One region of the Limosilactobacillus avium genome, then DNA from elsewhere that is predicted to be linked to it. Evidence: a T-box and tRNA genes for the amino acid it is inferred to sense, from the RefSeq annotation. Region 1 holds a T-box; the other holds one or more tRNA genes.
The links. The T-box of region 1 lies ahead of leuS (leucine--tRNA ligase). A T-box ahead of a tRNA ligase gene usually reads a tRNA of that ligase, here a tRNA-Leu.
Positions count from the first base shown of each region.

Region 2: it encodes a tRNA-Leu, which carries the amino acid that the T-box ahead of leuS (leucine--tRNA ligase) is inferred to sense. The anticodon was not compared.

Region 1 is NZ_CANCWN010000009.1:40,750-44,164, forward strand. Features, by position in the region: gene leuS (leucine--tRNA ligase) at 1-1,299, opposite strand, end outside; T-box leader at 1,374-1,584, opposite strand; gene metK (methionine adenosyltransferase) at 1,631-2,818, opposite strand; SMK box riboswitch at 2,816-2,931, opposite strand; gene QOS01_RS04605 (DNA-3-methyladenine glycosylase I) at 2,981-3,415, opposite strand, start outside.
Region 2 is NZ_CANCWN010000008.1:22,841-26,255, reverse strand. Features, by position in the region: gene QOS01_RS04165 (glycoside hydrolase family 2 TIM barrel-domain containing protein) at 1-1,371, opposite strand, end outside; tRNA gene QOS01_RS04160 (tRNA-Leu) at 1,503-1,588, opposite strand; gene QOS01_RS04155 (potassium channel family protein) at 1,646-2,308, opposite strand; gene QOS01_RS04150 (TrkH family potassium uptake protein) at 2,322-3,415, opposite strand, start outside.

The sequences.
Region 1 (3,415 bases):
GATAACCGGGATTGGTTCACCCCAGTAACGTTGCCGACTGAAGATCCAGTCACGCAGGCGGTAGTTGACCTTCTTGTGACCGGCGTCGTGTTCTTCCAGCCAGTCAATCATCTTAGCCTTGGCATTCTTGATGTTCAGACCGTCCAAGAAGCCGGAGTTAATGTGCTTGCCGTCACCATCAAAGGCCCCCTCAGAAAGGTCGGCACCTTCGATAACAGGCTTGATTGGCAGGTCAAACTTCTTGGCAAAGTCGTAGTCCCGTTGGTCGCCGGAAGGAACGGCCATCACTGCCCCGGTACCGTATGATGCCAGGACATAGTCACTGATCCAGATTGGCAGCTTCTCACCATTGACCGGGTTAATGACGTAAGAACCGGTAAATACCCCGGTCTTGTCCTTGTTCAGGTCGGTCCGCTCCAGGTCAGAACGACGGGAGGTTTCTTCCTTGTACTTAGCAACTTCATCCTTGTGTTCCGGCGTCGTCAGCTGGTCAACTAGCTTCTTTTCTGGGGCCAAAACAACGTAGGAGGCACCAAAGAGGGTGTCTGCCCGGGTGGTGAAGACTTCAATCTTCGTGTCTTCGTCACCAGCAACCGGAAAGAAGACGGCGGCCCCTTCAGAACGGCCAATCCAGTTCCGCTGCATTTCCTTAACACTTTCCGGCCAGTCAACCAGGTCGAGGTCATCAATCAGGCGGTCAGCGTAGGCAGTGATCTTCAATACCCACTGCTTCATTGGCTTCCGGTATACTGGGTAGCCACCCCGCTTTGTCTTTCCGTCTTCAACTTCTTCGTTGGCAACCACGGTTCCGCCCATGAAGTCGGGTGCCCAGTTAACCATGATCTCGTTTTCGTATGCCAGGCCCTTTTTGTAGAGCTGTTCGAAGATCCACTGGGTCCACTTGTAGTATTCAGGATCCGTCGTGTTGACTTCCCGGTCCCAGTCGTAAGAGAAGCCCAAAGACTGGATTTGCTTACGGAAGTGGTTAATATTCTGGTTAGTGAAGCCTTTTGGATTGTGACCGGTCTTCAGGGCGTACTGTTCAGCTGGTAGACCAAAGGCGTCCCAGCCCATCGGGTGCAAAACATTGTAACCCTGCATCCGCTTCATCCGGGCCATTACATCGGTTGCCGTGTAACCTTCGGGGTGACCAACGTGGAGCCCTTGACCTGACGGGTATGGGAACATGTCCAGGGCGTAGTACTTCTTCTGGTCCTTATTAATCTCCGCTTTAAACGTCTTGTCCTTTTTCCAAAACTTTTGCCACTTATTTTCAATCGCTGTGTGATCGTAAGCCATAAATTCTGCTCCTTTTCAATTCTGTCCACTACTAAAATGATCGTAATAAAAAAGTCCCGCAGAAGCCCTTGCTTCGACGAGACGAAATCTAATCCGCGGTACCACCCGTTTTCTATGGTCACCCATAGCACTTAAGGCCTTAACGCGGCAGACGTCACTACCTACTCAATTCAGCAGCAATCTTCTAGACGAGTTCATTAACCGTGCCCTCCTACTTTCCACCACCAGCAGGTCTCTAAAAGTCACACTGTTAACTACTACTTCTATCACGATCAAAAATATTAATTGTATTCTAACGTCCTCCCTGCCTTTTTGCAAGGGGGCCACTAGATTAACCTAAAATCTTTTTCAGTTCATCAACCTTGTCCAGGTGTTCCCAAGGCAGGTCAACATCGGTCCGGCCAAAGTGACCGTAAGCCGCCGTTTGTTCGTAAATTGGCCGCTTGAGGTCTAGCATCTTAATGATCCCAGCTGGACGCAGGTCAAATACCTTCCGGACAGCAGCAATCAGTTCCGCTTCGGTCCGGGTACCCGTCCCAAAGGTGTCAATGGAGATGGAAACCGGTTCGGCAACCCCGATGGCATAAGCAACCTGAATTTCCAGCTTCTTGGCATAGCCAGCAGCAACCAGGTTCTTAGCAATGTAACGGGCGGCGTAACTAGCCGACCGGTCAACCTTGGTGGCATCCTTACCGGAGAAGGCCCCACCACCGTGGTGAGCAGCACCACCGTAAGTATCAACGATGATCTTCCGACCCGTCAAACCGGCATCCCCTTGGGGACCACCGATGACAAAGCGGCCGGTTGGGTTGATGAAGTACTTGGTCTTGTCGTCAAGCAGGTCAGCCGGGATGACGGCCTTGATGACTTGTTCCTTCACGTCCTTACGAATCTGGTCCAGGGTAACGTCGGGGTCGTGTTGGGTACTTAAGACCACCGTGTCCACCCGCAGGGGCTTGTCGTTATCGTCGTATTCAACCGTTACTTCGGCCTTGGCATCCGGACGTAAGTAGGAAATTGTCCCTTCCTTGCGGAGCTTGGCAATCCGTTGCATCAGCTTGTGGCTGAGCATCAGCGTCAGTGGCATGTATTCAGGCGTCTCGTCGGTTGCGTAACCAAACATCAGTCCCTGGTCACCGGCCCCAATCTTGTCGAGCGGGTCAGCATCCCCTTCACGGGTTTCCAGTGAATCGTCAACCCCTTGGGCAATGTCGGGTGACTGTTCGTCCAGCGAGGTGATTACGGCACAGTTATCGGCGTCAAAGCCGTACTTGCCATCGGTGTAACCAATCTTGCGGATTGTATTACGAACCACCTTTTGGATGTTAACGTAAGCCTTGGTGGAAACTTCACCGAAGACCAGGACTAACCCAGTCGTTACTGAAGTTTCAACGGCCGCCCGTGCATCTGGATCCTTTTCCAGCAGGGCGTCAAGAATGGCATCACTGATTTGATCGGCAATCTTATCTGGGTGCCCTTCGGAAACTGATTCGGATGTAAATAGGTGTTTTTCTGTCATTTTTATTAATTCCCCCATGTTCTAGTCGAAACTTAACATTAGTTTTGTAGTTGCGGTTACAAGGCATCTTCACAAGGGGTCCTTGTGAATCCTATCGGGAATTTGCTTCATAACAAGGACAATACTATCACAAAGCAACATTAATAATCAATTAAAATATTATTAAAGGCGCGCGTTGACAAGACCGACCGCCGTCATAAACGAGCACACAATTGTCGGGCCCATAAACTTAAAGCCGTCCTTCTTCATCTGGGTTGCCATCTTCTTAGATGCCGCGGTCCAAGGGGCCAGGGGCTCACCTGGCTTAAGAATCAGGCGCTGGGGTTGGTAGTCAACAGAGGACCAGATATAGTCATCAAAGTCTTGCCCTGCCTGCTGCATTTTATAGATAACCTGGGCATTATTAATGGTGGCCGTGATCTTGCGGCGGTTACGGATGATCCCCTTGTCGGCAAGCAGGCGGTCAACGTCATCCGATGAGAAGGCCGCCACCCTTTCAACTACAAAGTCACTGAATGCTTCCTCAAAGGCTGGCCGCCGCTTCCAAATCGTTGACCAGGTTAGGCCAGCCTGAAAAAGCTCTAGGCTCAGCATTTC
Region 2 (3,415 bases), on a different contig from region 1:
GTGGTTCTTGAAGGTCTCGTAGTTGGTCCGGGCCCGGTCAACAACGACTTCCTTCCATTGCGGGACGGAGCCGGGAACGTTGTAGGACGGGTCAACCTTCCCCATCTTCTGCCAGGTAGCGTGGGATTCCAGGTTGTTTTCGGCCATCATGTAGATCCCGTGCTCGTCACACAGCTGGTACCACGGTAACTGGTCCGGGTAGTGGCAAGTCCGGACGGCGTTGATGTTGTTTTCCTTAAAAGTTTGGATATCCTTTTCCATGTCAGCCAACGTGACGGAGCGGCCACGCTGGTCATCCCATTCGTGACGGTTGACCCCGTTGATGATCAGGCGCTGGCCGTTCAGTAAGACAACGTGGTTAGCACTGATCTCAATCCGCCGGAAACCGAACCGGTAGGGAACCAGTTCAACTAGTTGCCCGGCTTCGTTATGGATCTCAACGAACAGTTGGTAAAGGTAGGGGTGGTGGTTATCCCAAAGGTGAACATTCTTCAGGGCAACCTCATCAATTGCCACCTGCTCGGCAACCGGCTTTGTCTGGTCAACGACGACGTTACCGTTTTCATCCTTAACCAGAACGTGGACGGTCCCCTCCTGTTCACCGGTGAGTTGCAGGTCCAGGTTTAAATGGCCATTTTGGTAACCGTCATCAACGGTTGGCCGGATGGTCATATCTTCCAGGTGGGTCACTGGCTGGGCCAGCAGTTCCACGGACCGGAAAATTCCGGAGAAGCGGAACATATCCTGGTCCTCAATCCAGGAAGCGGTACTGTGCTTGAAGACCTCAACCGCCATGACGTTCCCCTCGTCCTGGATGTACGGTGTCAGGTTAAACTCGGACGGGGTAAAGCTATCTTCCGCGTAGCCAACAAAGTGGCCGTTCAACCACAAGTACATTGAACGTTCGACCCCTTCGAAACGGACCCGAACTTCCTTCCCACGCAATTCAGGGTCAAGGTCGAATTCCTTCCGGTACATACCGACAGTGTTGTCTTCACCCGTGCTGAAGGAACCCTCTTCCTTATTCTTACCATCAACCGCGTAGGCCGGCCGCCGGTAAATTTTACCTTCCCACGGAATCAAGGTGTTAATGTAGTTATTCTGGGCATAATCACTTAATTCAATTTCGCTCGGTACTTCGATCTGGTCAAAGTCAGCGCAGTCTAAGTCCACTTGGTAAAAGTTCTTTTGCCGTTCGTGTGGATTTTGGACAAACTTAAATTGCCACTGGCCATTTAACGACTGGGCAAAACGACTTTGCCCCTGTCCCCACTCAGCATAGTTACCATAGTAGTGGTGGTCACTATGGGCGGGTAGTTGGTTAACCCGAAATGTTTCGGGGTCATCTAACCATTTGATATCTGCATCCATTAAAGAAATACCTCCTCATAAAAGTGTCCACTTTTAGTATAGCGCTTTCATTTAGTGGAAGATAGTAAACTTTAGTTAATTAAACGTAAAAAAACACCCAACCGGTAAAACCAGTTGGGTGTTTTTAGTAGTGCGGCCAAGAGGACTTGAACCTCCACGGTCATAAATGACCATAAGATCCTTAATCTTACGCGTCTGCCAATTCCGCCATGGCCGCATCAACAAATAGTATTATAGCAAGCAGACAATTCATTGGCAAGTACTTTTTTTATTTTTAGCGAAATAATTTGAGGATTGTCTGGGCATCCCCACTGACAACCAGGGTCATCCCCTTTTCGAGAAGCTGCTCGGGATCAACATGGGTCGACACACGACCATCCGGGTGCTTACTGCCAATGATGTTCAGGTCGTACTTCTTCCGGGCATCAATCTCCACCAGTGACTTGCCGACCCACGATGTTGGGACCTCAATCTCAAAGATGGCATTTTCCTGGTCTAAACGGGTGTAGTCCAAAATATGGGGTAAGCTGTACCGGTAAGCTAGCCACTGGGCATCCTGACGTTCCGGATAGATGCTTTCGTCTGCGCCGTTGCGCAACAGGAACTGCTCATGAATCGCCGAGCTAGCCCGGGCAATGACCTTCTTGGCGCCCAGCTGTTTAAGCTGCCAGGTCGTCTCCAGCGAGGCCTCAAAGTCCCCACCAATCGTTACGACACACAGGTCAAAATTTCCCACCCCGCAGCTTTTTAAAAAATCAGCGTTCGTGGTGTTGCCAATCAGTCCCCGGGTAAGGACATCGGTGGCAGCGGTCACCCGGTCCTCCTTGATATCGATCCCCATCACGTCGATGCCGAGCTCATTAAACTTCTTAGCGACGTGAAAGCCGAACCGCCCTAAGCCGATCACCAGTGCCGAGTCAATGTTATCCTTTGCCATCGTTAACTTCCTCCTAACCAACGTTTACGGGCTCCTCTGGGTAGCGGGCCTGGAACTTTGTCGAGTGGCTGCCCACCGCGAAGACAACTGTCAAGCTGCCGACCCGCCCAATGAACATCAATAGTATCAAAAGTAGGCGTGAACTCAAGTGCAATAAGGGGGTTACCCCCAGGGTCAGACCGACCGTATCCAACGCCGAAGCACATTCGAACAGGCTGGTTAACAGCGCAAGGTGCTCCACACCGCTCATCACCATTGCCGCCACGATTAACAGACTTAGGTACAGGGTAAAAATGGCCGCGGCCCGAAAAATGGTCCGGGGAGCAATTCGCCGGCCAAACGCCGTTACCTCCCGCCGACGAAAGATCACCGCTAGGCAGGCACAGAACAGGACCCCCGCCGTCGTCATCTTAATTCCCCCCGCCGTCGAACCAGTTCCTCCACCGATAAACATCAGCAGGATGGTCATAAACTGACCGTTATCAGACAGTTGCGTTAAAGGAACCGTGTTAAAGCCGGCGGTCCGGGGACTCACCGTCTGGAAAAAGGACGCCAAAAGCCGTTTCTTCATCGGGAAATTTTGAAACTCGCAGCAAAAGAAGTAGGCCATCGGTACTAACAAAAGGATGACCGTTGCCACCAGGACAATCTTGCTCTGCAGACGATAGCGACGAATGTGCCAGCCATGCTTTCGCACATCAATCCAGGTAATAAAGCCAATTCCCCCAATCAAAATCAGGAGGCCGATCACAAGATTCATCGCAACATTTGTTGAGTATGCCATCAGTGACTGGTAAGGTTGCTTGGTACTGAGGAGGTCGAAGCCCGCATTACAGAAAGCCGAGACAGCATGAAAGATGGCTTCACCACTGCCGCCTTCCCAGCCAAAACGGGGGACGAACACCGGCAGCAAAAGGAGGGCCCCAATGAGTTCAATTCCAATGGTGGTCACAATGATAAAGCGGGTCGACCGAATGACACCACCAATCTTAGACGCAGACAGCGACTCCTGCATAATTGTTCGCTCACGCAGACTAATCCGCTGCCGCCGTAGCGCCCGGACGCCAACGACAACGGTTACCACGCCCAGGCCGCCAACTTGAATTA